Regions from separate parts of the Anaerobacillus sp. 1_MG-2023 genome, predicted to be linked through region 1. Evidence: a T-box and tRNA genes for the amino acid it is inferred to sense, from the RefSeq annotation. Region 1 holds a T-box; the other holds one or more tRNA genes.
What was found. A T-box is a leader RNA that pairs with one kind of tRNA and senses whether it is charged. The one in region 1 lies ahead of tyrS (tyrosine--tRNA ligase), so its partner is inferred to be a tRNA-Tyr.
Positions count from the first base shown of each region.

Region 2: it encodes a tRNA-Tyr, which carries the amino acid that the T-box ahead of tyrS (tyrosine--tRNA ligase) is inferred to sense. The anticodon was not compared.

Region 1 is NZ_JAUORD010000004.1:252,638-268,436, reverse strand. It holds gene acsA (acetate--CoA ligase) at 1-721, shown strand, start outside; gene Q4550_RS09855 (transglycosylase domain-containing protein) at 765-3,908, opposite strand; T-box leader at 4,049-4,271, shown strand; gene tyrS (tyrosine--tRNA ligase) at 4,362-5,627, shown strand; gene rpsD (30S ribosomal protein S4) at 5,853-6,455, opposite strand; gene megL (methionine gamma-lyase) at 6,817-7,995, shown strand; gene Q4550_RS09835 (GAF domain-containing protein) at 8,065-8,550, opposite strand; gene refZ (forespore capture DNA-binding protein RefZ) at 8,701-9,354, shown strand; gene hisJ (histidinol-phosphatase HisJ) at 9,341-10,168, opposite strand; gene ezrA (septation ring formation regulator EzrA) at 10,398-12,095, shown strand; gene brnQ (branched-chain amino acid transport system II carrier protein) at 12,181-13,497, opposite strand; gene Q4550_RS09810 (cysteine desulfurase family protein) at 13,778-14,917, shown strand; gene thiI (tRNA uracil 4-sulfurtransferase ThiI) at 14,917-15,799, shown strand, end outside.
Region 2 is NZ_JAUORD010000002.1:411,319-427,117, forward strand. It holds gene Q4550_RS05945 (PBP1A family penicillin-binding protein) at 1-2,323, opposite strand, end outside; gene recU (Holliday junction resolvase RecU) at 2,402-3,007, opposite strand; gene Q4550_RS05955 (DUF2515 family protein) at 3,106-4,056, shown strand; gene Q4550_RS05960 (MerR family transcriptional regulator) at 4,390-4,884, shown strand; gene Q4550_RS05965 (YppE family protein) at 4,992-5,354, shown strand; gene Q4550_RS05970 (DNA alkylation repair protein) at 5,456-5,710, shown strand; gene Q4550_RS05975 (hypothetical protein) at 5,765-6,262, shown strand; gene Q4550_RS05980 (alpha/beta-type small acid-soluble spore protein) at 6,314-6,517, opposite strand; gene Q4550_RS05985 (hypothetical protein) at 6,692-6,856, shown strand; gene Q4550_RS05990 (D-alanyl-D-alanine carboxypeptidase family protein) at 7,121-8,329, shown strand; gene Q4550_RS05995 (NAD(P)/FAD-dependent oxidoreductase) at 8,386-9,300, opposite strand; gene Q4550_RS06000 (5' nucleotidase, NT5C type) at 9,311-9,844, opposite strand; gene Q4550_RS25145 (YjcZ family sporulation protein) at 10,037-10,201, opposite strand; gene Q4550_RS06010 (alanine/glycine:cation symporter family protein) at 10,314-11,696, opposite strand; gene Q4550_RS06015 (spore coat protein) at 11,820-12,104, opposite strand; gene Q4550_RS06020 (hypothetical protein) at 12,116-12,301, opposite strand; gene kynU (kynureninase) at 12,360-13,637, opposite strand; tRNA gene Q4550_RS06030 (tRNA-Leu) at 13,800-13,884, shown strand; tRNA gene Q4550_RS06035 (tRNA-Arg) at 13,893-13,969, shown strand; tRNA gene Q4550_RS06040 (tRNA-Met) at 13,984-14,060, shown strand; tRNA gene Q4550_RS06045 (tRNA-Tyr) at 14,078-14,162, shown strand; tRNA gene Q4550_RS06050 (tRNA-Gln) at 14,167-14,241, shown strand; tRNA gene Q4550_RS06055 (tRNA-Gly) at 14,246-14,319, shown strand; tRNA gene Q4550_RS06060 (tRNA-Arg) at 14,411-14,484, shown strand; gene Q4550_RS06065 (PAS domain-containing protein) at 14,619-15,299, shown strand; gene Q4550_RS06070 (ATP-binding protein) at 15,229-15,799, shown strand, end outside.

The DNA of each region.
Region 1 (15,799 bases):
AGAGCCATTAAATCCTGAGGTTATTAAATGGGGTAACAAAGTTCTTGAACGGAGAATTCATGATAACTGGTGGATGACAGAAACGGGAGCACAGCTAATCAGTAATTATCCATCAATGGAAATAAAGCCAGGATCAATGGGCAAACCAATTCCAGGCGTGCACGCAGCAATCGTAGATGATCAAGGAAATGAACTTCCTGCTAATCGAATGGGGAACCTTGCGATTAAAAAAGGCTGGCCATCAATGATGCGAGCGATTTGGAATCGTCCTGAAAAATATGAAAGCTATTTCTTAAAAGGAGACTGGTACGTATCTGGCGATTCAGCTTATAAAGATGAGGACGGATACTTCTGGTTCCAGGGGCGAGTCGATGATGTTATTATGACTTCGGGTGAAAGAGTTGGTCCATTTGAAGTTGAAAGTAAACTAGTCGAACATAGTGCTGTTGCTGAAGCTGGGGTGATTGGGAAACCGGATCCTGTGCGGGGTGAAATTATTAAAGCCTTTATTTCACTTAGAGATGGTCATGAACCGTCTGATGAACTGATGGAAGAGATAAGAAATTTCGTTAAAAAAGGACTTGCAGCTCATGCAGCACCTCGAGAAATCGAATTTAGAGATAAGCTTCCGAAAACGAGAAGTGGTAAGATCATGCGTCGCGTATTAAAGGCGTGGGAGCTGGATTTACCAACTGGCGATTTGTCTACAATGGAAGATTAGTTAATAGAAAACAGCCTGCAGCATATTGCTGCAGGCTGTTTTTTTACTGGTCGTTATTGCTTGTGTTGCCGCCGGTGCTGTTTGAATTATTTCCGCTTTCAGCACCATTTGTAGGACTACTGTTTCCATTGTTATTTCCATTACCGGAGTTGTTGGAGTTGTTATCATTTGCATTTTCACCGGTGTTGGTATTCCCTTCATTTGAAGATGAATCTTCTGAGTTGCTGGATTCATCACTCTCATTATCGGAGGGAGCATTATTTTCGTTCTCTTCATTATCAGAAGCCTCATCATTTTCTTCATCTGTTGAAGGTTCTGCTTCTTGCTTTTTCTCAGGTTTTGGCTCTGGTTTATCAGACCAATCTCCATTTGTTACTTTAGCCGATGGTCCCGATTCATTCCCAGCTACATCAACTGCTGTTACGTAATAGGCATAAGCACCAGAAGGGATGTTAAATGAGCTACCATCAGATGCTTTTACGCTTCCAAGCTTCGTAAATGAACTACTACCGTTCGAAGCGCGATAAATACGATAACCAACAATATCACTTTCACCTGAAGCCCCCCAATTTAGTGAAGAGCCACTTATTGAAACGCCACCAACTGCGCCTGGTTTTTTCCCATTTTCTGAAGCAGTTTTTCCTTCTGAAACGATATTTAAATCACTAAATCCAGAAGGGAGAAGCTGTGAAATATCAACTCCTGAGAAGTAATCCTCTTTAATCATGACTCCGCTGGATACAAACTCTTCTGGAGTGGAACTAAGTGCTTGATAGGTCTTACCATTCATGATGACATAACGTCCTTGAGTGAGACTGTCATCCACTTCAGTTGGTACATACTTTGCATTGAATAGATCAGTTTTGACAAGTCCGGCTTTCTGACAGAGATCAGAGGCGAGCTTTCCAGATATACCACAGAACGAACGTCGCACAATACCCGTTGGCATTTTGAATGATTCTTCTGGATCCATTATTTCTGGTTTTTTATCATAAGCGGCATTAGCAAATAGTGCCCATAAGTTTTTGTTTCTGTTGGCATATTGACTATCCATGCTAATTTGTTTGTCATATCCAGTCCATACACCTAGTGAAACATTAGGGTTGACTGCTACAAACCATGAATCATAATAATTTTGTCCAGTTCCTGTTTTTCCTGCCCAATCAGAAGCGAATTTTAATTTCCCTGGAATGTCTTGGGCAGTACCCTGGTTAACTACATCACGCATCATATCGATTGATAGATAGGCAGTTTGAGGACTGAAAACATCCACTGGTTCTGGTTTTTGTTCGAAAATGGTGTTTCCATCGCGGTCAACTATTTTATCAATTAAATAAGCATCAACAAACTTTCCTCCATTAGCAAACGTGCCAAATGCGTTGGTATTCTCTTCGACACTTACTCCCCGTTGTAGCGCACCAATTGCCATTGAAGGATTGGTGCGATCATCAAGAGTCATTGTACTAAAGCCCATCTTCACCAAATAGTCGGTTGCGTCCACTGGGTTCATTTTGTTATAAACTCGAACAGCTGGAACGTTATAAGACCTTTCCAACGCTTTACGTGCAGTTACAAGACCATGGTAGTTTGATGAATAGTTACCAGGATTATATCCATCTTGAATTGGTAAGTCTGGCACAATATAGCCAGGCTGAACTTTTCCCATTTCCATTGCCGGGGCATAGTCAAGCAATGGTTTCATTGTAGAACCGTTTGATCGATAAGCGTCTGTAGCATGATTAAGTTCTTCTTGCGCGAAATCCCTTCCCCCAACAAATGAAAGAATTTTTCCAGATTCATTTTCGATGAGGATACTACCTACTTGCATAGGAAATTCTTTATTTTCAAGCTCTCCAGTTTCAGGATTTTGCACGGAGAGAGTTTTAGCACTTTGGAAATAGCTTCCGTTTTCTAGCACTTTATCTCTTGCAGCATTCATAGATTCATAAATATCTTTGTCAATTGTAGTATATATTTTATATCCATTTTTGCGAAGCTCTTTCTCTGCATTACTCATAAATTCAAGGAATACATCTGAATTTTCTTGAACTTCTTCCCATTTCAAATCCATTTTCTTGGCTATTTCCGTTGCAGATCTACCAGTAACGTTAGCATCATAAGTAATTTGATTGTAATAGTCTACACTCTTCGAAAGTTCCTTCCCGTCATATCCTTCTTCATTGGCGATCTGCTCGGCAAGAACTCGCTTCGCACGATCTTCAATCTCAAATGTAAGGTAAGGGTATTTTTCTACTGGCGAAGGCGAAGACTCAGCTAGATTTTTTTCAATATCGTATTCTAGCGCTTTGTTATACTCTTCTTCAGTGATTGTTTCTTCTTCATACATACGATATAGAACAAATTCCATCCGATCGATTCCAGCTGAAAGATCCTTCTTTACCTCACCCGAATTTGTAAAAGGGGTGTATGTATAAGGGTTTTTGGGAATACCTGCAATGAATGCAGCTTGAGGCAAATTTAAATCACTAGCATTTACACCAAATATGCCCTGTGAGGCTGCTTGTACGCCCGCAATATTATTACCGGAAGCATTTCGTCCATAAGGAACGATATTAAGGTATGCTTCTAGAATTTCTTCTTTATTAAAGAAATTTTCGAGTCGAAGAGCGAGTAGCATTTCTTTTGCTTTTCGTTCGAAAGAAACTTCTCTTGTTAGAATCTGGTTCTTAACTAACTGTTGTGTTAATGTACTACCACCGCTTCGATCATCTGAATTGGTGACTTCTTGAAGAACGGCACGTCCAATTGCTTTTGGAACAATACCATCGTGATCGAAGAAATATTCATCTTCTGTGGAAATAACTGCTTTTTGTAGAAGAGGAGAAACGTTTTTTAACTCAACCTCTTTTCGCTCAATATCAGAACGAAAGTTACCAAGAAGAACATCACCTGCAAAATATACCTCACTGGTTTCTTCATAGTTATAAACGTCTCTCTTCATCTCATCGTAAGAGCGAATCGGTTCATCTTTAACAAGTGATGCGAAATATCCTGCACCAACACCACCGGCGAAAATAGTGCCCATTAGACCTAGCACGATAAAAATAAGAAATAAATTCCAAGTCACTTTGTAGGCGATCCTGGACCCGGTTAAGATGTTATATTCTTGTAATCTATCAATGAACGCGTTCCACTTCTGCCTGATAGAAGAAAAAAGCTCTCGCATTCCTATACCCCCTCAAATTAATCCTGTTTATTATAGCATATGTCGTCGAGATTTGTATAAACTGGTAGGGATTTCTATAGGCTTAGAATTGACATGATTTTACCTTTGTGATATTAATTTAATTAGTGTTTTTTAATGAACGACATGCCTTGATTGGACGAAGTAGCATTTTTCTCCCTTTTTCAGAGAGCTGATGTGCGGTGAGAATCAGCATAAAGGAAAATGTGAATTACCTCCATGAGCATCTAATGGGAAAGACAGTGTCTGTGTAGCATTAGACGGTTCAGACCGTTATTCTGACTGAGTGGGAGAAAGGTTACTTTCTTCAACAAGGGTGGTACCGCGATTAAACTCGTCCCTTTTCTGGGGCGGGTTTTTTTTGTTTTTTTTTGCCTATTAAGATTATTTTAGTGGTTTGCCAAAAGATATTATTAACGAAAGGGAGTCGATTACATGCACATATTAGAAGAATTAGAAGCAAGAGGACTTTTAAATCAAGTTACAGATAGAGAGGGCCTTGAAAAGGAACTTTCAGAAAACCGCATTGCTCTTTATTCTGGCTTTGATCCTACAGCTGATAGCCTTCATATTGGGCATCTTTTGCCTGTTCTAGCCCTACGTAGATTTCAGTTAGCTGGCCACACGCCGATTGCGCTTGTTGGTGGAGCTACTGGGCTGATTGGTGACCCTAGTGGCCGTTCAAATGAACGTACGTTGAATTCAGAAGACATCGTAAAAGATTGGACGAATAAGTTACAGGGGCAGCTTGCTCGCTTCTTGGATTTTGGAACAGATGCGAACTCTGCAAAAGCTGTAAACAACTACGACTGGATTGGGGAGCTAAATGTTATTCCATTCCTGCGTGATGTTGGAAAGAACTTTGGTTTGAACTATATGCTTGCGAAAGATTCTGTTACTTCACGTCTTGAAGCGGGAATTTCTTTTACAGAATTTACGTATATGATTCTTCAATCATATGATTTTCTTCAGCTTTACCGGAAAGAAAACTGTCGTCTTCAAATTGGAGGAAGTGACCAATGGGGGAACATCACAGCAGGTCTTGAACTGATTCGTAAAGAAGAAGGCAGCGAAGAGTCTTCAAAAGCCTATGGAGCAACATTCCCACTTGTTACGAAGAGTGATGGTTCTAAGTTCGGTAAATCTGAAGGTGGAGCGATTTGGCTTGATGCCGATAAAACCTCTCCTTACGAATTCTATCAGTTCTGGATTAACACAGATGATCGTGATGTTGTGAAATTCCTTCATTACTTTACCTTCTTAAGTATTGAAGAAATTAAAGAGATTGAATCTAAGCACATCGAGGCGCCTGAAAAAAGAGAAGCTCATCGTACTCTTGCTGAAGAAGTGACAAAGCTTGTTCACGGAGAAGAAAAACTTCAGCAGGCAATCAACATCTCGGAAGCGCTGTTCAGTGGTGACATTAAACAGCTAACAGCTGATGAAATCCGTTTAGGTTTTAAGGATGTTCCTTCTTACCATGTAGAAGATAATGAAAAGGGACTTATCGATCTTCTTGTAGAAGCTGGTATATCTTCATCTAAGCGCCAGGCAAGAGAAGATGTGAAAAATGGAGCGGTGTATATCAACGGTGAACGGTGTCAGGAAATGGATAAAGTTATTTCAGAAAGCGACCAAATCGAAAATCAATACGTGATTATTCGTAGAGGGAAGAAGAAATATTACCTTCTTACTTACTAATCATTTAGCTATTTTAACTAATACTGGTAATTCCCAATAACGAATAGTTATCACAGAGAGTAAATGAGCTAAAAATCACCAGCGGTTATTAACAGCCAATCATAAAGAGGAAGACCCTCCCATTGAAAAAAAGGAGGGTCTTTCTCTTTTTTTTTATGTTTTTTGTGCTAAGTAAATTGGGACATAAAAAAACCCCGGAATAAGTTCCGGGGTTTTTGAAACAGCTTAACGAGAGTAGTACTCAACGATAAGAGCTTCAGTGATTTCAGCAGGAAGTTCAGAACGCTCAGGAAGACGAGAGAACGTACCTTCAAGCTTATCTGCATCGAAAGTAAGGTATTCTGGAACGAAATTGTTTACTTCGATAGCTTCTTTGATGATGTCAAGGTTGTTAGACTTCTCACGAACGCTGATCACTTGACCAGTCGCTACACGGTAAGAAGGAATGTCAACGCGTTTGCCATCAACTGTGATGTGGCCGTGGTTAACTAGCTGACGAGCCTGACGGCGAGTGCGAGCTAGACCTAGACGATAAACAAGGTTATCAAGACGAGCTTCAAGAAGAATCATGAAGTTTTCACCATGAACACCTTTCATTTTGCCAGCATCATCGAAAAGACGACGGAATTGACGCTCAGTCATGCCGTACATGTGACGAAGCTTTTGCTTCTCTTGAAGTTGAAGACCATATTCAGAAAGCTTTCTACGCTGGTTAGGTCCGTGTTGACCTGGAGCGTAAGGACGCTTTTCCAATTCTTTACCTGTTCCACTTAGAGAAATACCAAGACGACGAGAAATTTTCCAACTTGGTCCTGTATAACGAGCCATAATTAGCTCCTCCTTTATACCATTATTATTGGTATAAAATAAAAACAGTGTCGTGATTCCGGTTTGTGCACATTGTGTTTTCACACGCCTTCACCTCGACAGCCGGAGGTTACGCGGCGTACCTATTAAAAGGAACACAATGAAATCACAGCCCGTCACGCTGCTGCCCATTCTTATTTTACACAAATGCTATTGTAACTCTTTCAGCATTAGATGTCAACTTTAGTAGAAATGAGATGAATAGATAGCACGTCGACATCATTTTTTAGGATATGAGAAAGATAAATACCTCTTCACCTTATAATTGAAAACGCTTACAATGGAGGTGTATCTAGTTATTTTATAACAGGGGGTTATTATTTTGACAAGGAAGCATCGCTTTGAGACAAAAACAATTCATGATGGATATGAATCTAAATCGCATCACAACAGCCTGGCATCTCCTATTTATCAAACATCAACTTTTACCTTTGAAACAGCTGAGGCTGGTGAACGAAGGTTTGCAGGTGAGGAGCCTGGCTATATTTATTCAAGACTTGGAAACCCTACTGTTCGAATGTTGGAAGAGCGGATTGCCTCTCTTGAAAATGCTGAGGCAGGCTTAGCGTTTGGTTCAGGAATGGCCGCTGTGTCTGCTGTTCTTTTGAACCTAGTGAAGACAGGCGATCACATTCTTTGTTCAGAAGGGGTCTACGGATGTACTTTCGGATTACTTAAAATGTTAGAAGAGAAATTTTCAGTCGAACATGACTTGCTTCCGCTAGACTCAGTTGAGCAACTACAAAAAGCAATTCGTCCAAATACTAAAGTTATATATATTGAAACTCCGATTAATCCAACATTGAAATTAATTGATCTTGAAATGGTTTCTGCAGTCGCAAAAGAAAAAGGAATTAAGGTTGTGGTGGATAATACATTTTCGACTCCTTATTTACAACGCCCGTTAGAATTTGGCTGTGACATTGTTTTGCATAGTGCAACGAAATATATTAGTGGCCATGGAGACGTGGTAGCTGGTTTAGTTGTGGGTGACCAAGAGACCATCTCTTCAATTGCTAAAAGTACGCAAAAGGATATAGGTGGAATTCTTTCACCATTCGATGCGTGGCTATTGTTAAGAGGCTTAAAGACCCTCCCTATTCGAATGGATCGTCACTCTTCAAATGCTAAACAAATTATGAGGAAATTAGCTGAGCATCCTGCTATAACGAACGTGATGTATCCGGGTTTGGAAGAATCTTCATCGTATGCTATTGCTCAAAAACAAATGAAAAGCTCAGGCGGTTTAATTAGTTTTGAAATTGCGGGGGGGAAGAAAGACTCCCAAGCCTTCATGAATAGACTTAATATGATTAAAATAGCTGTTAGTCTCGGAGATGCCGAAACCCTGATTCAACATCCCGCTACAATGACACATGCGATTGTCCCGGAAGAGGAGAGATTAAGGATGGGAATTAGTGAAACTCTTATTCGCCTTTCTGTTGGTCTTGAAGCATGGGAGGATATTTGGGAAGATATTCTTCAAGCGTTAGAGAACTAAAAAAAGCCATTAGAGAATTTCTCTAATGGTTTTTTAAGTAGTATAGGTTCAAAGCACTTTACTTCAACTCTAAAGAAAATCTTGCAATGCTTTAGTAAATTTCTCTAAATACTCCTGATCCAATTCATCGAAACGGCCAACTTTAGGGCTATCGATATCAAGCACTCCGAGTAGTTTATCTGAAGTGTACATTGGCACTACAATTTCAGATTGTGAAGCAGCGTCACATGCAATATGTCCGGGGAAATCATGAACATTGCCAATTCGCATCGTCTTGCCTTCTTTAAATGCTGTGCCGCAGACTCCTTTACCGTTCTGAATACGAACGCATGCTGGAAGTCCCTGGAAAGGTCCGAGCACAAGTTGATCGGTCTCTTTTTCGTATAAATAGAATCCAACCCAATTGACATCTGTTAGAAACTGATTTAATAAAGCAGAGGCATTTGCAAGATTAGCGAGCTGATTTGTTTCACCATCTAGCAGTGCTCTTAGTTGTTTAATTACCATTTGATAATCTTTTTCTCTTTTGCCTGAATAGGATTCGACTTCAAACATGTCAAAACACCTCTTCCTTACATCGAAATTATGACCATCATATCAAATCTTGCAGATTAATACACATATTTTGTCGTACGATTAATAAAGGATTGCCTATGTTATTACCGAATCAATAATTTAGATCGTATTATTTGGAGGTGGTTCCTAGTGAAACAGGAGCGAGATACAGCATCGAAGCGAAGTGTCATACAGGCCGCCATTCAACTTTTCAATACAAAGGGTTTTAACGGTACTTCAGTGCGAGATATAGCGGGTAAAGCTGATGTGAATGTTGCCCTGATTTCGTATTATTTTAACGGCAAAAAGGGGTTAGCTGAGTTTCTAATGACGTCATTTCTAGAAGGGTATGTAAAGGAACTCGAAAAAGTATATCAGCAGCTTGATGCGCAATCTGCCAGAAGCTGTCTCGCTGAAGCAATTGAAAGGATTATGGAGTATCAGTATCAGAATAGGCAACTCGCAAGGTTTGTACTTCGAGAGGTCACCTTTGATTCAGTGCTTGTTCGGGAAATCATGACCACTTATCTAGCAAAAGAAAAGTACTACTTTAGCAAAATATTTGAGGTGGGGTTTGCAAGGGAGGAATTTCGTCCACAATCCATTGATTATATCATCATGCAAATGAGAGGCATGCTTTCTATGCCGTTTTTGCAACCTCAATATATACTAGAAGTGCATCATATTCAGCCAAATGAACATTACTTTATTGAACGATATACGAAACAATTAAATGAATGGATAGAACGATATATTTGTAAGACTGGAATTTGGGAAGCAAGGCCGTTCGTTATGAACGGCTAAGCATAGTTGGTGATTGTAGAGAGTGTGTAATAAGTCGTTCTGCTCCTTGACCTATCCCTTTTGCGCTATGGGCATCTGAGCCATAGACGAGAGGGATTTCTCGTTTTATTGCTTCACGTATAACCCAGTCAGTTGGATATGGCTCTCCACATAAAGGTTTCACTGTTCCGGCTCCATTATAATCTAATGAAAAGCCCCTTCCTTTAATCGCATCAAGTAATGTAGAGATTTCCGAGAAAAAGGAACTTTTAGACGGGTGTTTTTTCTGGAATTTATTTGCTAAAGTTATATGTCCAATTCGAGTAGGCTTATACTTTCCTAGATCAGCATGTACTGACTTCAATAGCGTTTCGTAATACTTTTGGTGAACCTTATCAACGGAACCCAATGAAGCAATTAGTCGTTCAAAAGCTTCTGGACTGTAGTCAAGGCAAGTATAGTTAGTTCCTTCTTTCAAAAAATGAACAGAAAGAATCGCATCATCTAATTGTGGTCCTACTGTATTAAGAAACTGTTTTGTCTCTTCTTCATAGCCTTCAATAAAATCAACCTCTAGTCCACAGTTAATTTCAATTTTTCCCTTAAACTTATGTTTTAGCTGCTGAATATTTTCAAAGTAGTTTTCTAGTACTTCCCATTTCATTCCGCTATCTTGATTTGGAACAGGGTCCTGGAAATTTTGTGGGAGAGGAGCGTGTTCAGTAAATGTCATGCCTTTGTAACCGAACTGAATAGCAGCTTCTACGTAATCCTCAAATAAATCTGTTGATCCATGTGGACAAAATGGAGAGTGTATGTGTCCATCATATGAAATAATCATCCAAAAGCACCTTCTTTCAATAAATGAAAAAGTTTATAATAAAATCAAGGATTTTAGTTGTCGAATATTGAATTTATTTAGTCAAAGAGGTAATTACATGGTATCATAAAAACATTGATGAAATTCGTACATATTCGTTTATAAAAGATCTATATCTGATGATTTAGACTGCTGTTTTAGCATGTATACATAAATTGATGATGTGGAAGAAGGGGTGCTTCCGTTGGAGTATATTGTCATTGCGATTATTTTACTTGTTGCCGTCATTTTATACGGCACTTTTGCTAGAAGAAAAATATACAATGAAATCGATCGTCTAGAAGAATGGAAGATTGATATATTAAACAGACCTGTGACAGATGAGATTTCGAAGGTGAAAGGTCTAACAATGTCAGGTCAAACGGAAGAAAAATTTGAAAAATGGCGTGAAGAGTGGGATGAGATCGTAGCAGTTAAGCTTCCCAACTTGGAAGAGCAGCTTATGGATACCGAGGAAGCTGCTGAGAGGTATCGCTTTAGAAAAGCGAAAGCAACATTAGTTGAAACACGTGAACGATTAGAACAGATTGAAAAGCGGATTGAACTAATGTTAGAAGATATTAATGAGCTCGTTTCGAGTGAAGAGCAGAATAGAACAGAAATTGTTTCCGTTCAAGAGGTATTCAGGGAAGCCAAACAGCGACTTCTTTCGCAAAATCGTTCACTTGGTAAGGCTTATCCTACACTAGAAGCTGAACTCGAAGAACTTAAACAAAATCTTAAGCGTTATGAACAACTAACCGAAGAAGGTAACTATCTTGAAGCTAGAAGTGTGTTGAAAGAAACCCAAGAGCGGTTAACAGCTGTTCAAGAAAAAATTTCTGTTACACCAGAATTAATAGCGCTTGTGCATACGCAGATACCTTCTCAACTAAAAGAGCTTGAAGATGGAACTTCCGTGATGGAGTCTGAAGGCTATGTACTTGATCATTTGGAAATTCAAGATCATATTGAACACGTCGAATCAGATTTAGTCAGATGGGATTCGGCTATTGAGAAGACGGAAGTCGAAGAGATCAAGATAGAAATTGATACAGTGCGAAGAAATATTGAAGGATTATATGATCAATTGGAATCTGAAGTAGATGCAAGGCATCTTGTTACGGAGAAAGTAGAGGAGCTTGAACATGAGCTGCTTAAAACTAATAATCACTTTCAAGACTTGCAAGAAGAAACGAATGTTGTACAGCTCAGCTACCGTTTAGAGGAACAGGAATTGAAAATGATTAAAGAAATTGAGAAAAAGATTTCTGATATGCATATTCGGTTTAATGCTGTTATTGGAGCAGTTGAAGGCAATAAGCAGGCATTTACCACACTTGCTGAAACGGTACTTTCCTTAAAAGAAGATCTTGCTTCAATTGATCATGAAATGCAAATTCAAAAAGAGAATTTGCATATGTTAAGAAAAGATGAGCTTAAAGCGCTTGAGACGATTAAAGATTTGAAAAGAAGATTAATTGAATCAAGAAGAATGATGAAGTTAAGTAATCTACCAGGCATTCCAGAATCATATTTAGATGGTTATGAACTGGCAGAGGATATCATTGTAGAATTAAGTGATCGTCTTTCAGACGTACCGCTTGATATTTATCAAATTAATGAAGTGCTTTCTGATGCTGAACGTGCGGTTGAACATAGCACTGAAATAACAAAAAAGCTTGTCGAAGACGCCATTCTGACCGAACGCTTGATTCAGTTTGGGAATCGATATCGAGGGAAGCACAGAAGTGTAGATGAACTGCTTCAAAAAGCAGAAGATCACTTCAGACAATATGAGTACGATGAAGCATTATCAACAGCTGAAGTTGCCATTGAAAAGGTTGATCCACAGGTGCTTCAATCGTTGAAAGAAGATGTAAGAGAACCTGTTAAATCATAACTCTCCTCCTTGAGGAGAGTTTTTTTGTTGTAATCAGTATTTTTCTTTTTAAAAAAACGCAGACAATTTGTCTGCGTTAGCAAAATTATGATGTTCTATCTTTCTTAGATATTATCCATCCTACTATTCCACCTATGATAGCGGGTACAATCCATCCTACGCCATCACTATAGAGTGGGAGCTTATGTAGAATGGTAATCCCAGGCATTATAATCCCGGCGCCCTCAAGGGCGTTAGGAACACTTATAAGGATTGTCAAAATGATAGCCCCCCTATAAACGTAGTGATGGATAGAAAATAGGTAGCTCATGAATGTTAAGAAGATCAATACAATTGCTACAGGATAAATCGCAATTAAAACAGGTAATGTAAATGTAATCAATTGAGTCAGTCCAAGGTTTGCCACAAAAGCACTGAAAATTGTAACGATCAGAATGACAAACTTATAAGAAAGCTTTGGATATGTTTTTGAGAAATACTCGCCACATGCCGTTACTAGTCCTACAGATGTTGTTAAACAAGCAAATGTAATCGCGGCTCCAAGAAGAAGTGTGCCAAATGAGCCGAACAGGTAACTCGCAACGCTAGAGAGGATTTCTCCTCCGTTATTAACTGAACCAAGAAGATTAACACTTGTAGCTCCTATATAGGCAAGTGATAAATAAATACCCGTTAACCCTATTGCTGCTAGGATTCCAGCTTTCAATACAGCGATGGAAATGGTTTTTCGATCTGTGATGCCTTTATCCTTGACGGCTTGAATCACCACAATTCCAAATACAAGAGCTGCAATTGCATCCATCGTAAGATAACCTTCAATAAAACCTTTAAAGAAAACGCCGTCCTCATACTTCGCTGAAGGAGCTGAAAGTGGACCTGGAGGATGGATAAAAGCCCCTACGATTAAACTTCCAAGAACTAGAAGTAACAAAGGTGTTAAGACCTTTCCCACTCGATCCACTAATCTTGAGGGATTCAGTGATAACCAAAACGTAATACCGAAGAAAATAATGGTATAGATAAATAATGGCATCCCGGTAACGTTCGTTGATTCATTCAAAAATGGCACGACACCAATTTCAAATGCTACCGTGCCGGTACGTGGGATTCCAAAGAATGGCCCAATCGCAAGATAGAGGATCGCAGTGAATACAAATCCGAAAGTGGGATGAACTTTAGAAGCAATATCTTTTAAGTTTCCCCCCGTTAACCCAATCGCGGTCACGCCTAAAAGAGGAAGTCCAACTCCTGTGATGAGAAAACCAGCTGTTGCTACCCAAATATTACTCCCAGCAGAATGACCGAGCGCGGGTGGGAAAATCATGTTTCCTGCTCCGAGAAAAAGGGCAAAAAGCATTAGTCCTATTGTCAAAATGTCTTTATTTGATATTTTCAACTTCATAAGGGCCTCCTGATTAAACTGTTTAACATGTCCTAATTTTCGGACTTCATATTAACACAATTGATCGACAAATCATAACGAAACCAAAATGATTAATAATTCAAATAATTTATCCGCCAGTCTAGCAGCGTTCGTTCGACTTTGGTAATCATAACCATTCTTAGCGTAAGGAACAAAATGATGAATCTATCTCATTGTCTAGAATATTTGATTTGGTGATTTGTTTGACCTATGGTAGGATTATTAGTTGGAAATATAAGATGACTGAAGGTGTCATAATATGATTTATTTGGATAATAGTGCTACAACGCAGCCCTATAAAGAAGTACTTGATGCATATCGAAAAGCAGCTGAAAATTTTTTTGCTAACCCTTCTTCTCTTCATCGAAAAGGTGGAGAAGCAGAGCGATTGTTTCGACAAGCGAGAATGAGTATTTCAGATTTGTTACAAGTGAAAATGAATGAAATTATTTTTACTTCTGGTGGAACTGAGAGTAATAATTTGGCTATTAAAGGTTCAGCACTTCAATATATGAATCGAGGTAAGCACCTCATTACTACGAGTATAGAACATGCTTCCGTTTTGGAGTCCTTCCGGCAACTTGAATCCATGGGATTTGAAGTGACGTATTTACCTGTTAACAGAGAAGGAAAAATCTCTCTAGATGATCTTGAAGAGGCGCTCACTCCTGAAACCATTCTTGTTTCTATTATGCATGTGAATAATGAGATTGGTGCTATTCAACCAATAAAAGAAGCGGGAAAGTTGATTAAACAAAAATCACGTGCTTTCTTTCATATTGATGATGTTCAGGGAATTGGTAAGGTGCCACTCAATTTCAATGAAGTACAAGCTGATTTAGTCTCTTATTCGGCGCATAAATTTCATGGGCTAAAAGGTAATGGGGTATTAATAAAACGAGATAAACTGTCTTTATTTCCACTGCTTTCAGGAGGGGGACAGGAAAACGACATTCGCTCAGGTACAGAAAATGGTCCTGGAATTGTCGCGATGGCAAAGGCTCTTCGATTATATTTAGGGAAAGCGGATGCTCAAAAGGAGAAGTTAAAAACTTTACAAACGCTGTTGCTAAAAGAACTCTCCGATATTGAATGCGTGAAGTTAAATAGTACTCGATTAGGTGCTCCGCATATTGTTAATTTCTCAGTCCCTGGTATTAAGCCGGAAGTATTGATTCATACGCTTGAGGAAAAAGAAATTTATGTGTCAACTCGTTCGGCGTGTTCTTCCAAAACAGCAGCAGCAAGTCACGTATTAACATCTGTTGGTTTATCAGATCAAGAGGCAAAGTCGGCTATTAGAATAAGCCTTTCTTTTGATACAACAATAGAGGAAGTAGAATTCTTTCTTGAAGAGCTTCAAAAAGTAATACCTAAACTAAAACATGTAATGAGGTAATAGCTATGTATGATCATATCATTCTTCGCTACGGGGAAATTTCACTTAAAGGTAAAAACAGAAAAGGATTTATCACTGCTTTGAAAAAAAGAGTGAAGCAGGTATTGTCTGACTATCCATCCATTGAGGTTCATCAATCTTTTGACCGAATGATTGTGAAATTGAATGGAGAGGATCCAGATCCGATAATTATGAAGCTAAAAACGATTTTTGGCATTCACTCCCTTAGTGTCGCCATCAAGACAGAACACGATCTCGATCTTATTAAAGAAAAGGCATTACAGCTTGTTAAGGATCAAATGGGTAATGAAAGTATGACTTTCAAAGTAACAGTTAGGAGACCTTTCAAGCAATTTCCACACCGCTCACAAGATATGAATCGCGATATAGGCGGTTATGTTCTTACTAACACAGAAAAATTAACGGTGGATGTGCACAATCCCGACATGGAATTGAAGGTAGAAGTGAAGCAAGATGGCGCTTACCTTAGTTGCGATAATTCTGAAGGTGCTGGTGGTCTTCCAACTGCTCAAGATAATAAAGTAATGTTGATGTTATCAGGTGGTATTGATAGTCCAGTCGCGGGTTATTTAACGATGAAAAGGGGAGTGAAAGTAGAAGCTGTTCATTTTCATAGCCCCCCTTTTACAAGTGAGCGTTCACGCCAGAAAGTAGAGGATCTTGTAAAAGTTCTCTCTCGATACGGTGGAGACATTCGCCTTCATATTGTGCCGTTTACAAATACACAGAAATCAATTCAAAAAGAAATGCCTGATAATTACAGCATGACAATTATGAGAAGAATGATGATGCGAATCACAGAAAAGTTAGCAGAAAAAAGTGGAGCACTGGCCATTGCAACAGGGGAAAGTCTTGGACAAG
Region 2 (15,799 bases), on a different contig from region 1:
CAGCAGGCTTCGTTGATACTCCTGAGTCTGAAACGGCTGTTACTTTAAATTTATATTCGCTACCTTTTTGGGCATTTTCTAACGTAAATCCAGTATCTCCTGTTTCGGTAACCCCTTGATAACCCCCACCATTTACAGCCATTTCCACTTTATAAGTGAAGCTCTTATCTTCACCAGGCTGCCATGATAGTGAAATGCTATTGGAGTCAGCATTATACTTTCCAGAAAGTCCTTTGACGCCGTCTGGTTGTTTGTACTTATCAGAAGTCTTTTCTGGCGTACTACCTTTTACAAATAGCTCATAGACGATCTGATCTTTTGGTGTGTAGTCACTAGGCAATAGACCAGTGCTTTTCTCAACGCCAACCTCTACGACCGAGTCGGGCTTCTGGAAGTCGGCAGTATTAATACCTTCGGATACTTGGCTCATAATTTCTTTGAAAAGGAGCTTGGAAGTATCATCTTCGCCTTTGCTAGAATCTAAATAGTGCTTATTTGGTTCGTTAAATCCTGTCCATACTGCCATGGAATACTCCGTAGTATATCCAGCAAACCAGGCATCTCTTACAATACCTGATGTAGGGAATCCTTGTGATTGCACGACTTCTTGAGGATGGTTTGTCGTACCCGTTTTACCAGCGACAGGTAGACCGGAAATTTTAGCATCTGTTCCAGTTCCTTCGTTTACGACGGATTTAAGCATATCACTAACCATGTAGGCTGTGTAATCATTCATTGCCTTTACTGGTTCAGGTTCGATGTTAATCTCTCTTCCGTCGGGAAAGACCACTTTTCGTACCGTGTGAGGCTCATTATACGTTCCACCGTTACCGAAAGCAGCATAAGCACCAGTCATTTGAAGGGGTGATGTGCTAAATGTTCCGATAGCAGCAGTAGGTACCATATCTTCATCTTTCAAATCCATACCAAGCTTGTTAGCAAACTCTTGAGCAGGTTTTTCACCAATCTCAAGGAAAGTGTTAACAGCCGGAACGTTATAAGACATCTCGAGAGCACGTCTCATTGATACTTGACCACGATACTCGCGGTCCCAGTTACGAATATTAGCGTCACCTATTTTTAGAGGCTCATCTTTAATGGAGCGGCCAGTTGACCACTGCTCGGTATCAATTGCAGGACCATAAGCAACAATCGGTTTAGCTGTTGATCCTGGCTGAAACTTTCCTGTCGTTGCGTAAGTAATTACGTTCTCATCTTTACGTGTTTCACCAATGGCTCTAATCGAACCGGTCTTAGTATCCATCAGGACTAGCCCGGAGCGCATATCTTCATTCGAATAAGGATAGTTTGCAATCACATCAGTTGTAATATCTTGAGCGCGCGTATCAAGGGTTGTGTAAATTTCAAGTCCCCCTGAGTAGATATCCTTTTCAGAAATATCATCACGTTCTCGAAGTTCTTTCACAACCTGGTCCATGAAGACTTTATATTGATCAGTTTCTTTATCTTCTGTTAATGCAACAACCATGTCACTAACTTTTTCTGCTTGATATTTGTCAGCTTCCTCAGCTGTAATAACGCCCTGTTTTTCCATCAAGCTAAGAACAACATTTCTACGCTGTTCGGCCTGATCAGCGTATTCATATGGATTATAGTAGGTAGGGCGCTGCGGAAGTCCTGCTAGTAATGCTGCTTCGCCAGGTGTTAAGTCTTCTTCAGTAATGTTTTTGCCAAAATAAGTTTCGGCTGCATCAACAACTCCCCATGCACCATTACCGAAGTAAATTTTATTTAAATACATTTCTAAGATCTGATCTTTTGAATATTCTTGTTCAAGCTTAATGGATAGATAAGCTTCTTGAACTTTTCGTTCTAATGATTTTTCGGATGTTAAGAGAGAGTTCTTGATGACCTGTTGTGTAATCGTACTAGCACCCTCAGCGCCAAACCCTTGCGTAATATTTGCAAGAACAGCTCCGCCAATTCTTCGTGGATCAATTCCAAAATGGTCATAGAAACGAGTGTCTTCAACAGAGACAAAAGCATTTTTTAGAATATCCGGAATCTCATCAATTTTAGCAACTTCTCTTGCATCGGTTCCTGCAAGAGTTTGAACTTCTTCATCCTTTTTATCCAGTATGATGGAGGACTGTGGATTCGTAAGCTTTTCTGGATCTAGCTCTGGTGCATTGTTGATATAGGCAATTGAGGTGATTCCCCCAGCAACTAAACCAACTAAAAACAAAACAACCAGGGTTAGAAAGATTTTTTTGAAAATACCTTTCTTCCCAGCTTTCTTCGGGGACTTCTTTTTCTTGTCATTTGATTTACGTCGTTCTTGACGTGATTGATATTCACTCATGAATATTCCTGCCTTTCAAGCCTGTACTGTTAATAGGATTCGAATGAATCCTTCATTTTATGAATTAAAACCAGTTGTTTAATAACTGAAGTACATTTTATCAATAATTTTGATATAGTCAATGCGCGGTTGATAGGTATAAGGAATAAGCGTTCCCTGCTTTTCAATCTCTTCTTTTTTTATGGATTTTCTCCCACCATTTTTCATTGTTTCCCAGTGGGAAAAGAGCATAGCGGCATCCATTAAGAAAACTTCGTCAGTGATTGAAAAACGTAAAAGCACAAAGCATATTCCGTTGTGCTCATGAACTTGTTTCATATGTTCAATTTGATGTTCATGAAAGTTACTTAATGGAAAAGCAGTTTTGTTTTTTGTTTCCTTCGCTTCAAAATCCACATATCTACCTTTGTATACGCCATTATAATCAGTTGTAGATGCCTGCTTAAAGTAGGCCTCCTTTATCACGGCTGCGCTTCGTTTGGGGTAATCAACGTTAACAATTTGAACAGGCGTAGGCTTTTTGTGTATAACAGCTTTGCCTGTTGAGAGATAATACGTATTACTATGATTAATATCATCCTCTAATGTCATACCACGATTGCTGTATGTTTTTTGCTTCTGACTTGCTAGCTGATTCTGAGCCGAAGGGACGTACGGCTTTCCGTTCGGATATCGAATCGGCACGTTAACCATCCTTTCTGTATAAAAGGTGCACTGAATCTATTTTACTTTACTTATTACGAGTTGTACGACAAAAATGTTTCAAGCAGGTGAAAAAAATTATGGAGAACGTTACTAAAACAATCAAAAAAGCGATAGAAAAATGGAACATTGACAATATTTCACGTACCGTATTTTATCAGGAATTTTTCATTCGGAATCCAGAAATAAAATGGTCGTTCCTCGCCGCAATGGTTTCTAGAAATGCCGGTTGGAGTATGACTGACTTACAAGGGGAATGGTTTCCTAAGGCAATCAAGGAAGAGCAGTTAAGGAAGTTATTCCTGGCATATGAACGAGCTAATTGGATCATATTTGCAGATGCAGCCCCACAGCTATTGCTCTATGAGCTAGGAAAGAAAGCAAAATCTTCCTTCTTTCATTTTGGTAAAGATCTTGGAATATCGTGCTTTATGTTAGAAGAATGGAAAACTTTTATTGAGTTGGGTGATCAGGATCGTTTAATGACGGCGCTAATTATTAATGAGCAGCATGTGATTGAAGGACCGCTTATGGAACATCAGTTATATGCTAAGAAGGTATTTCATTCATTGCTATTCACCATTCAAGATTGGTTCCATTTTAGCACAGTTCTTTTTCCGACAGTGAGGGGAGAGCTATTTGGTTTATCAGTTAGTGGTTTTCGTCATACGTGTAACCGAATAAAGCTAGGAAAAAGCTTAGCTAAGCTTCTCTTTCATCCTAATTATTTTAGTGCATTTTATCATTTTGCAATGAAAGTTACTCCAACGGGATCACGCTACGATTATGAAAGGTTCATGGGGAAAAGAAGAGAGGGACCAATGCTAAGACAGGTTTATCCAATTATTCCTCATCATCAACAGGATAAGAAAGATTGGTTTAGAGGTCAATTACTAGTTAAAAAAATGATGAAAGTTGAATCAGAATTACCAGATAAAGTTCTCATTTCAGATTGGTATGAAAGAAAGAGAAGTCAGATCAGAATTGCGATGGAAGTGGAAAATCTGCTCATACAAAAAAGCAGGAAATAGCCCTGCTTTTAAGTGGAAGGTCGATCTGGTCCTTCCATTTTCTTATTTCCATATCCAGTTCTAGTTTCTTCCTCAGTTTTACCCTTACGTTTTGTTTGATCAAGCTTTTGCTTTTTGGTCATTATTTTGACACCTCCTTACTTTAGTTTGAGCAGTTGTTACAAAAACATTCCTATTCATTGTCGAAATCCTTTTCCTTTAGCATTAAACCACTACCTTTGCCGAAACTGTACTAGTTTTGTCAACGGGGAAGGCAAACAAAAAAGAAAGGCGAATATTACGTATACAAACTAACAGGCGAAGGCCTGAGAATGACAGAGGGGATGGGATTGCATGTTATTAAAAACAAAGCAAGTTTCAGATGAACTTGGTGTAAACCCTACTACTGTTCAGCGTTGGGTTAAGTATTTTGACTTATCATGTGAGAAGAATGAACTTGGCCACTTTTTATTTTCTAATGAAACACTTGAGGAGCTAAAATCGATTAAAAACGATTTAAGAAGGGGTTACTCAATGGAGAAAATTAAATCAGCTGGTAAAAACAATTCAAAAGTAGCAATGGTAACACCGGAACGGTTTGAGCAAAGGTTAGATCGCTTCTCAGTAAGGCTGGAACAGCTTGAGCGACAGTTGGATGAAAAAGCTAATGAGGTTATCACCGTTCAAGTTCTTCAGCATCGATCTGAACTGGAAGAGCTAGTAAAGAAAGTTTCTTCATTAGAAGAAAAATTATCTGAGCTTGAGGATCACACTTCGATACAAGAGGCAGTAGGTCAGTCGACGGGCAAAGGCAAGCGTCCCTGGATCATGAGTTTATTCAGTTTCTAGAGATCATTACGTTCCCTTCTGACCTTATGTCCTAAATGGATATAAGGTTTTTGTATGTGTTTGGTAACCAGTGAGTATGGTAGGATAAGGGAGTAGGGGTGAATGAAATGGAAGATACACAAAAATTACTAAAGCTAACAAAGCAGCTAATCACAATAAATGAAGAAGCGAGGATTCAATATACTACTCGCACACATCTTGATACGTACAAAGTTAACTTCTATGAGGAAGTGAAACCTTTTGCCGATCGAGCACTTGAGATTTTGAAGGTATGGGAGCCATTAGCAAGAGCATGGGTAATGGAAAACAAACCTAAATATTTATATCCGATTCAAATAAAAAATACATTCGAAAATATCGAAATGGTTTCAGTCGTGGCTTGGCAGAAAGATACTGGACCTAAGAAATTTAATGAGCGTGTACAATCTGTTGAATATGTACTTGAAAAAATAATTGAGCAAGTAACATAACGAGCTTGAGGCTCGTTATTTAAAATTAATTTCACATACCATACTGAAATGAATAAATTTCCCTTTTTTTGAGTAACACTAAAGAAAAAGGGAGTGAGTTTATGACTGCGTATTTGTGCCCAAGATGTAAAACCAATCGAATGAGATTTAATAAAATTGAGCAAAAAGCGACTTCAGTTAAATTAGATCCTCAATCTGGAGAAGTGATGTCTATTATAGAAGAGGGGAAAGCTGATCCATTCCATATGGTTTATAAAGGACCAAGTATACGAGTTCAATGTGGGGCTTGTGGCGAAATTGGAGACGAAGAAACCTTTATTCAATTTGCTCGATCACATCCACGTGCTAATTCTTAATGACTTTTCCCTCCGTAATTCATGATATAGTGAGAAAGCAAGGAGGGGGACTGGATGTTTGATCCAACTATATATGAGAATGTAAAAGTAGTTCTTGAGGGAGAGCTATATGATCGAGATCTTGATGGTGAGATCTCGATCATCAATCGAAAAGATCTGGTTGATTTAGCTTCTCTTTCAAGAAAGTATCAAGTAGAGTTTAGTGAAAATGAGCATGTGAATGTAACGATCGAACTTTTTGCTGATCTAGCTAATTTCAGTGCGGAACAGCTTAAGCTAGAGCATGTTCAAGCAGGATGTGAAATCAAAATTCTGTTTGATGTTGCGATATCCGATGCAGAGGACTGTGAACAGATTGAAGAAGATATCCGAAGTATTTGGGGTTATCGACCTGCTATCCGACAAACGATATCTTTTCCATACGAGGATGAGGAACAATTAAAGACTCACATTGTTTTAGAATTTAACCGTCGAATTAATGAAGATCAAATAAGTGATCTTTCGGAGTTAATTGCACATGCTGTACAAACTTCAACATTACTTGGAGAATAAAGAAGAAGGCGGAATGCTCCGCCCTCTATATCCATACTATGCAGTTGGTGATTAGTAGCTTCCGCCGCCCATTTGCTGTTCAGCCATTTGGACAAGGCGCTTAGTGATTTCTCCTCCAACAGAACCGTTAGAGCGAGCAGTGGAGTCTGGGCCAAGTTGAACGCCGAATTCGCTAGCAATTTCGTACTTCATTTGATCTAAAGCCTGTTGTACACCAGGGACTACCAGATTGTTTGAGCTATTGTTGTTTGCCATGTTGTGTACACCTCCTTGACTAATATAATGCTCAGGAGTAAAGAATGATATACAATCTTAATATAGGAACTTTTTGGTAGTTACTAAGAAGTTAATTTTCTGAAAATTTAGAGGGTTCTGTATTTAGATAACGAATATGTTATTTAGAGACTAACGAACTGGAGGGATATAAGAATGGATCGCTTTATTACTAAGACAGGATTTTATCAAAACCTCGATAAAAGAAGGTTGGAATATTGGTTGGTGATATCTGAAGAAAATAAAGTGCTTGTATCCTGGGTCTGCTGGAGTGCCCCTCAAACCATGGTAGAGCAGTGGAAAGGATCGTATGCTTCTTAACTAAACCGCCCTGAGCGGTTTTTATTATGGTTGAATTGATTTTTACTTCTCTCAAATTTAGAATTCAAATAAAAGAAAATGAAAAATTAGTTCGTTCCAATACTTTTATATTAAAAGTTATCAGAAAGGGTGTAAAGAAATAACTATTTTCTGTTTTACCACTCTTAGCTATAATAGAAAACGGATCAGGCCTTTTATACTAGACAATGGATGAAAACATGTAACGAACAGTTTAAATAGCATTTTAAAGAAAGAGGAGCTTCCATGATTCTAAAACACTATTCGTATCTTATAATGGTCATATGTTTAACTGTAAGCTTATTTCCATCAGTAACGCAAGCACAGGAACCACCAAGTGTAAGAAGCGAAACCGCTATACTGATCGATGGCAAAACAGGACAAATTCTTTTTAATAAGAATGGCAATGACGAAATGTACCCAGCGAGCATTACAAAAATTGTGACTGCATTTATGGCTGTTAAATCCGGAGAGATGGATGATATGGTAACGGTAAGCGAGCGTGCACGTAAAGCAGATGGTACTAGAGTGTATTTGAAAGAAGGAGAAATCGTTTCGTTAGAAAAGTTAGTTAAAGGAATGATGGTTAATTCCGGAAATGATGCTGCAATCGCTATAGCTGAGCATTTAAGTGGAAGCGTGGAATCGTTTTCTGAAGATATGAACGAATTTTTACGTGAAGAAATTGGTGTCAAAAATACGAATTTTGTTAATCCAAATGGACTTTTTAATGAGAATCATGTAACGAGTGCAGAAGATATGGCTAGAATAACACAGTACGCCATGAAAAATGAGCAGTTTCGATCTGTGATAGGAATCAAAAAATTAGAATGGGTTGGAGAAGATTGGGAAACGACGCTTATTAACCATCATCGACTCTTACTCGATTATGATTTTGTTACAGGTGGAAAAAATGGGTATGTCTCAGAGTCTGGTTTCACTTTAGTGACAACCGCATCAAAAGACGGTCAAGAATTGATTGCTGTTACGATGAAAGCAAACGATGATCAAATCGCTTATCAGGACACATTATCCATGCTTAACTATGGGTTTAATGCTTTCACGCCGGTTGAGTATAAGAAGGGGACTGAATTAGGAGCTGGAAATAATGAGGAATATAGTCTTTCTGAGGATATGACCCTTTATCAAGTTGGAGATGACGAGCTAGATCTTACCATATCTGATAACAATATCCTTGAAAGTAAAGGGGATTCATATGTCTCCATTTTGGATGATGATTTTCTTGAAGTGAATTCTTTAGAAGAAGACAAAGATGCGACAATTGTGGAAAGTGAAACAAAACCAGCAGCAAAAGTAAAAGATGAGGAAACAGCATCATTTCTGTCTAGTGAAAACATTTTCTATTTTGGGATCGGCGTTTTTGTGGTAATTTTACTTTCTTTATTTTTTGGAAGAAGTCACTCTTCTCAAAAAAGACATCGAACTTTTCCTTAAAATCAACTTTCAAACCTAACATTGAAAATTAAAAAAAGGACCTCAGGGTCCTTTTTTTAATTTTCAAGAAAGAACGATAGCTGTTTGACAGAGGTCATTCCTTGTCCAACAGAGGAGGCAATACTTGATAACAGCGGTCTAGTGCAAACATCTCCTGCAGCATAAACGAATGGCAGTGATGTTTCACCATAAGAGTTGCATCGAATGTATCCTTCCTGATCGACGTCAATGCCATCTTCGTAAGGTTCAGTGTTAGGCTTAACACCAATTCGAATAAACAGACCATCTACCATCATTGTAAAATGATGATCTTCGTCAGCGAGGAATAGTTTCTTCTTTCCTTTTCCATCTATTTGTGTAATGTATGTTTTGGTAAGTATGTCGATGTTAGGGTGGAGCATGACAGGCTCTTTGTATTCCATACGAGCTTTAAAACAATCAGAACGATGTATTAGTGTAACTCGAGCCCCAGCTTCAGCAAGAAGAAGAGCTCCTTCGAATGCGCGGTCTCCGCCCCCGATTACAGCAACATGTTTGCCTTTGAATTTCAATTTATCTCGAGATGCCGAGTATACTTCATTTTGCTCAATCATTTCTTGCTCACCAGGAACATCTAGCCTACGTGGGGAAGACCCTGAAGCAATAAGCAAAGAGCGAAATATATATGAATTACCTTCTGCTGTTTGAAGTATCCTATTAGTCCAATCGATCGACTGTACGCGAGTGTTTGTAACATAATCACACTTGATTTCCTCAGCATGTTTGATGAACTGTTCCTGTAGAACCTGACCGTTTGCAACCACCATACCTGGGTAGTCTACAATTTGATTATAGATTGTACTTAATTGCCCCCCAAGGCTATCCTTTGCTTCAAGCAATAAATGATTAATGCCTAGTCTTTTAGCCCATATCCCAGCAGAAATTCCAGCGGGTCCTCCACCGATAATTAGCAAATCTGTTCGTTGAGTCACCACCGTAACCTCACTTCCATGTTGAAAGCCATTCTTCAAATTCCAACCAGTTATTCACGCGAGGGACGTCGACATATTGATTATAACGATAGTTCATCGCAATGGCCATTCTGCCTGAATTTTTAAATGCGATGAGGTTGTGTGGAGCATCATCAAATAATAATTCTCCGCGAATCATTTCTTTTCTATGCGAGAAAATCAAATTTCTTTTGCCGATAAACGGAAGGTGTTTTTCTACCCATTGTTCTTTTTCAGTGTAAGCATATGTACGGCTACTCGTGACAATCATAACGTCATACACGGATGAAAGACGTTCCAATACTTCAATAGCATCTGGTAGAGGCTTGAGTTTAAGAAATAGACCTGGCTGATCAAGGTATTCATAAATTTTATCACCACACTCATTTTTTACATAGTCTTCAGATCGCCAGCATTCAAGCTTCTCAACAGACAAGTCGTCATTGTAATCATAATTGTATCTCCGGTGCCACTCAGACATAAGGTCACATATAACCGAATCCATATCGATTAATAAGGTTTTCATTGTCTCACTTCTTTCATCATACATTCTTTATCACTATAACAGGCAATGTTAATTGGAACAATTGTTCAGGAAAGGATATGGAATGAATGTTTTTGATTTTTGACTTATCAAAAAATGAATTATAAATCGAAAATTAAGCTAACATAGCGTAAATAAAACAAGCAAGAACCAAGTGGCTCTTGCTTGTAAAAACTAACATTTAATAAAAGCTGTTCCTACTATAATAAGCAAGATAAATAGTACAACAATTAGCGCAAAGCCGTTTCCAGCTGGCCTGTGACAAGGCATGCCGTAAGAAGCTCCAGCTACTGGTTGATAAGGCTCATTTCCGTATGGTGCATTGTTTGCATGATACATATTAGGTCCCCCTTTAAATTCTCTTTCTTTACCACTGTATGTTTCCGTCTAGAAAAGATATAGGCAGGAGCGGAGAGGAACCTAAATTAGGTGAATATCCCATGTGAATTTCTTATGAACTAATGCCTTTGTCTTTCGTTTGAGCTTGCTTTAAGAAATTTAATTTGTAGTCATCTGTTAATTCTTTCACTTCCTTACTTAGGAATAAGATCGCAATAACGTTTGGAATAACAAACAAGGCGAGTGTAATGTCGACTAGCTCCCAAACAAATTGAAGTCCTCCAATAGCCCCAACAAAAATAGAAAGAATATAAACAAATCGCATTACTCTAGAAAAGGGTGTGCCAAATAAGTATTCAGCTTGTTTCTCACCATAAAAGACAAGGACACCTATCGTACTGATAACAAAAATTAATAGGAGGGAAGAAACAAAGATGGGCCCCCATGTTGCTCCCATTAGTCCAGAGAAAGCATCTGAAACCATATCAGCTGCATTTGAGGGTTTAACGTCTTTCCAAGCTCCTGAAAGAAGCACTGTAAAAGCTGTTACTGTGCAGAGAACGATTGTATCGATAAAGACGCTGAAAATGCCCCATAATCCCTGTCTACATGGATGAGGCGTATGTGCAGCAGAATGGGCAATAGACGCCGTACCCATACCGGCTTCGTTTGAATAAAGCCCTCTAGCAAGGCCCCATCTAACAGCTGCAGCAAAACCAGCTCCGGCAAAACCTCCAGCTGCTGAGATCGGTTGAAAAGCATGTACGAAAATAAGTTTCATAACAGCTGGAAACTCTTCTATATTAATCACCATAACACCGATAGCGCCTGCAATATATGTAAGTACCATGAATGGAACAATCTTCTCAGCTACAGAACCAATTCTACGTATTCCACCGAATACAACAATTGATATAAGGATAATTAATAAGACACCTGTTACCCAGGTCGGTAATCCAAAAGAACTCTCTGAGAGTGTTGAAATGGAGTTAGTTTGGACCATGACACTTGGAATGATTTCAATCATCAGTCCAAAAGCGAATAGAGATGAAGCGAACTTCCATCCCAAGCCTTTTTTTATGTAATACATTGGGCCGCCAACATAAACGCCGTTTTTGTCTTCCTCTCGGTATTTGATCCCGAGAACAATTTCTGAGAATTTTGTTGACATTCCAATAATAGCGACAATCCACATCCAGAAAATAGCGCCAGGTCCTCCAAAAGCGATTGCCACAGGAACCCCAACAATGTTTGTAGCACCTGCAGTAGATGCGAGAGCGGAGGCAAAGGCTTGAAATGGAGAAATTGTGCCATCACCTTTCTCTTTTTTGAAAATTTTACCGATGGTATGTTTTAAAGCATGGGGAAAAAAGATTATTTGAAAGAAACCGAGGCGGATCGTTAAAAATAATCCACCGCCTAAGAGTAAGATCATCATAGGATAACCCCAGATGAACGCGGAAAATTCAGTTATTGCATTAAGAATATAGTCCATATCAATCTCTCCCTATAGGTAATACTCATTTAATTATCCATATAAAGGGAGGGTGAAACGCTATTTACAAAATTATGAAAAAATGAGCATAAAGACACAGAGCCGGTTTTCACCGGCTCTGGATTAATGGACCTGGGGCGGCTGATTATTCTGTTGTTGCTGCGGAGCTGTTAGTTGGTTTTTAACTTGTTGAATTTCATTGGTTTGTGCTGGGGCGGCTGGCTGATAATACCCTTTTTGTTTAGCGTATTGATAAAGGTTATATTGTCGCTGCTCATCGGTATTTCTAATTTGTTGAAGAGCCTGACGAAGTTGTGGATTGTCAGCTTGAGAAATGACGCTCCCGTAATTACTTAAGCTGCTGTTCAATACGGATAAATAATCATTTACCATATCTTTCTCATTCATAAAATCCCTCCTTAACTTAAGAAGCCGATTAATTGTTGTTGTGTGTTGCGTGCTTCTTGTGCATCCTTTTGAAGCATTTGCTTAAGCTGCGGACAAGTACAAGATTGGGCATAGGAATCAAGTTTGTTTGCGAGTGTTTCATGCCCGCCGATCATGTGACGCAGATTTTGAAGTTCAAGTTCGTTCAGCTGAGTCATCCTGTTTCCCTCCTTCATTTCACATAGTATGAATGGAGAAAAACCAAATTATACTCACTTAAGCGATAACGTTTCGCTCGTTAGAAAACTGCTGATACGTTTTTTCAATCATAATACTCTTTAGAATTTGGACAACATGATAGACATCTTCAAATGATGTATAGAGAGCAATTGGTGCTAGGCGAATGACGTTTGGTGAGCGGAAATCTGGAATGACGCCTTTTTGTTTTAGCGCTTTGCAAATTCGAGCAGCTTCATCGTGCTCGAGGCAAATATGCCCACCCCGTCGATCATCTTCTGATGGATTAGTGATCGTAAAACCATCTTCAGCAAGATTTTCTTTAATAAGACACATTAAATAGTTGGTAAGAGACAATGATTTTTCTCGAATCGCATCTATGCCAGCTTCGTTCATCAATTCCAGAGCTCCTATTAAAGGAGCCATACTAAAAATGTGGGGAGTGCCTATTTGAAATGCGCCGGCGGTTTCAGCATGAGTAAGCGTATGACTCATATCGAATTGCATTTCTTTCTTGGAACTGAACCATCCAGCAAGGCCGGGTCGTCTGCCAAGGTGATTTTCGTGCACAAAAAGTCCACCTACACCACCAGGGCCGCTATTTAAGTACTTGTATGTACACCAAACCGCGAAGTCAACGTTCCAGTCGTGAAGTTTATGAGGAATGGCTCCGATTGAATGAGCCAGGTCAAAGCCAATGATTACCCCTTTAGAATGGGCTGCTTGTGTGATTTTTTCTATATTTAGTAATTGTCCACTCCGATAAAGTACGGAAGGGAGGAGAATAAGGGCTACAGTATCATCGATGGCCTCAATGATATCCTCTTCTAGGATTGTTCTTCCGTCACGGCTCTGAACTTGTATTAAATTAGTTTCTGGGGATAATCCATGGAGTTCAAGCTGACTTTGAATAGCGTAAATGTCAGATGGAAATGTTAAAGAATCGGCTAGTATTTTTGTTTTGTTTCCTGAAGGTTTAAAAAAAGTAGCGAGCATTTGATGAAGGTTAGTTGTAATTGAACCGGTAGTAATTGTTTCAGAAGCATGTGAACCGATTAGCGTTGATGACATCTCGCCGATGTTTTCTGCCATATAAAACCAGGGCTGCTTACCATCAGACCAGCCATCAATTCCGTGTTGCTTCCAGTCATCAAGAGATCGAAGAAGGGAGGCTTCTGCATTCTTTGATAGTAGACCAAGTGAATTACCATCGAAATATAGCGTATTTGGATTTAAGTAAAACTTATCACGAAAATGGGCTAAAGGGTCTTTCTTGTCGAATTCTTTTGCGCATGTAATGGACTGTGATAAACTCATATGTAACAGCTCCTTTTCTACAACTTATCGTATGAGAGGGAGAAGAGCATGTCAACGCTTTCACTCTCTTCAAAAGAAACTTTCTACATTTTTTTAGAATAATGATTGACATTTCAAATGGTTCAATGGTATATTATTAAACGTCGCTGATACACAACATATGCGGGTGTGGCGGAATTGGCAGACGCGCTAGACTTAGGATCTAGTGTCTTACGACGTGGGGGTTCAAGTCCCTTCACCCGCACCATATATTTTGCGCCCGTAGCTCAATTGGATAGAGCGTCTGACTACGGATCAGAAGGTTAGGGATTCGACTTCTCTCGGGCGCACCATACATAATTTAAGTGGCGGTGTAGCTCAGCTGGCTAGAGCGTACGGTTCATACCCGTGAGGTCGGGGGTTCGATCCCCTCCGCCGCTACCATATTACAATTTCATCATGGAGGGGTAGCGAAGTGGCTAAACGCGGCGGACTGTAAATCCGCTCCCTCAGGGTTCGGCGGTTCGAATCCGTCCCCCTCCACCATGATTGGGCTATAGCCAAGCGGTAAGGCAACGGATTTTGATTCCGTCATGCGTTGGTTCGAATCCAGCTAGCCCAGCCATTTTGCGGGTGTAGTTTAGTGGTAAAACCTCAGCCTTCCAAGCTGATGTCGTGGGTTCGATCCCCATCACCCGCTCCATTACATATTGTAGAAGAGTTTTAAAAGCTACTTCACAACCTGATTTTAATCATGGTATACTTTTGTTGAGATGAAATACCATTCATATCGTGCGCCTTTAGCTCAGTAGGATAGAGCAACAGCCTTCTAAGCTGTGGGTCAGAGGTTCGAATCCTCTAAGGCGCATACTTATAACTCCTTGAATAAGATGACTTATTCAAGGAGTTTTTTTATCCTATTAATGGCACATGTGTGTTTGCACATACGCTCCATTTCCAATAAACTAGTAATTAATATATCACTTAGGAAATGGTGACGAAATGAAGCGATATAAAGGAAGAATTATATCTGTTGTAACGTTTTTTATAGCGATTTTATTATGGGATTATTGGCTTTATTCTGTTAATGAAATTAAAATCAATTGGTTAATGGACATATTCTTTACGATCTCAGTTATGGTAATTGTTTGGTGGTACTCGTCATATTATGATCGCTCTGTCATACTTCTGTCCAAATTAAAAGATAGTGAGGAAAAATATCGTAAACTATCAGAAAACTATAATAGTGTCATAAACAGCTTAAACGAAGTTGTTTTTCAAACTGGAATAGATGGTAGTTGGATCTGGTTGAATCAAGCGTGGGGAGAGTTAACTGGTTACGACGTTCAGGAATCATTAGGCACATACAGCTTATCTTATATACATCCAGATGATCGGCTGAATTTACATAAAGAATTATCTCGATTCCAGGATGGCGCCAGTAATTCTAAAGTATTTGAATTCAGGGTTCAGAAAAAAGGCGGGGGATTCGTCTGGTGTGAGGTCTTTATTAAATACGAATATAGCTCTAAAGGAAGATTTGAAGGAATGACCGGAACGATTAAGGATAAAACCTTTAGAAAGCAATCAGAAGAGCGATTGCTTAAAACAAATGAAGCCCTTGCGGTTAAATCTGAAAAATTTAGCATCAGCTGCACAGCTGGCCGCTGGCATTGCTCATGAAGTTCGGAATCCTCTAACATCAGTAAAAGGATTTCTTCAACTGCTTGAGAAGAAGGAATCCACTATGCCGTATTTTGAAATAATCTTTTCAGAAATATCACGTATCGAATTAGTGCTAAGTGAACTTCTAACACTAGCAAAGCCGCATAGTACGTTATTTACGAATGTTGAAATGAAAAGTTTATTAAAGCAGGTCTCGGCCTTGATTGAGTCTAATGCTCTATTGAACGATGTGACATTACAAACGAGTTTTGGGGATGAAGAAGCGGTTGTTTTTGCTAACCCTAACGAAATGAAGCAAGTATGCATTAATCTCATGAAAAACGCTATTGAAGCAATGAGTCATATGGAACAATCGAAATATCTTCATTTGAGTATGGATGTTCAAGAGATGTTTATATCTGTGAGGATTACCGACAATGGAGCAGGCATTTCTAAAGAAGATATTGATCGACTAGGGGAACCATTTTTTACAACAAAAGAGAGTGGTACTGGGCTAG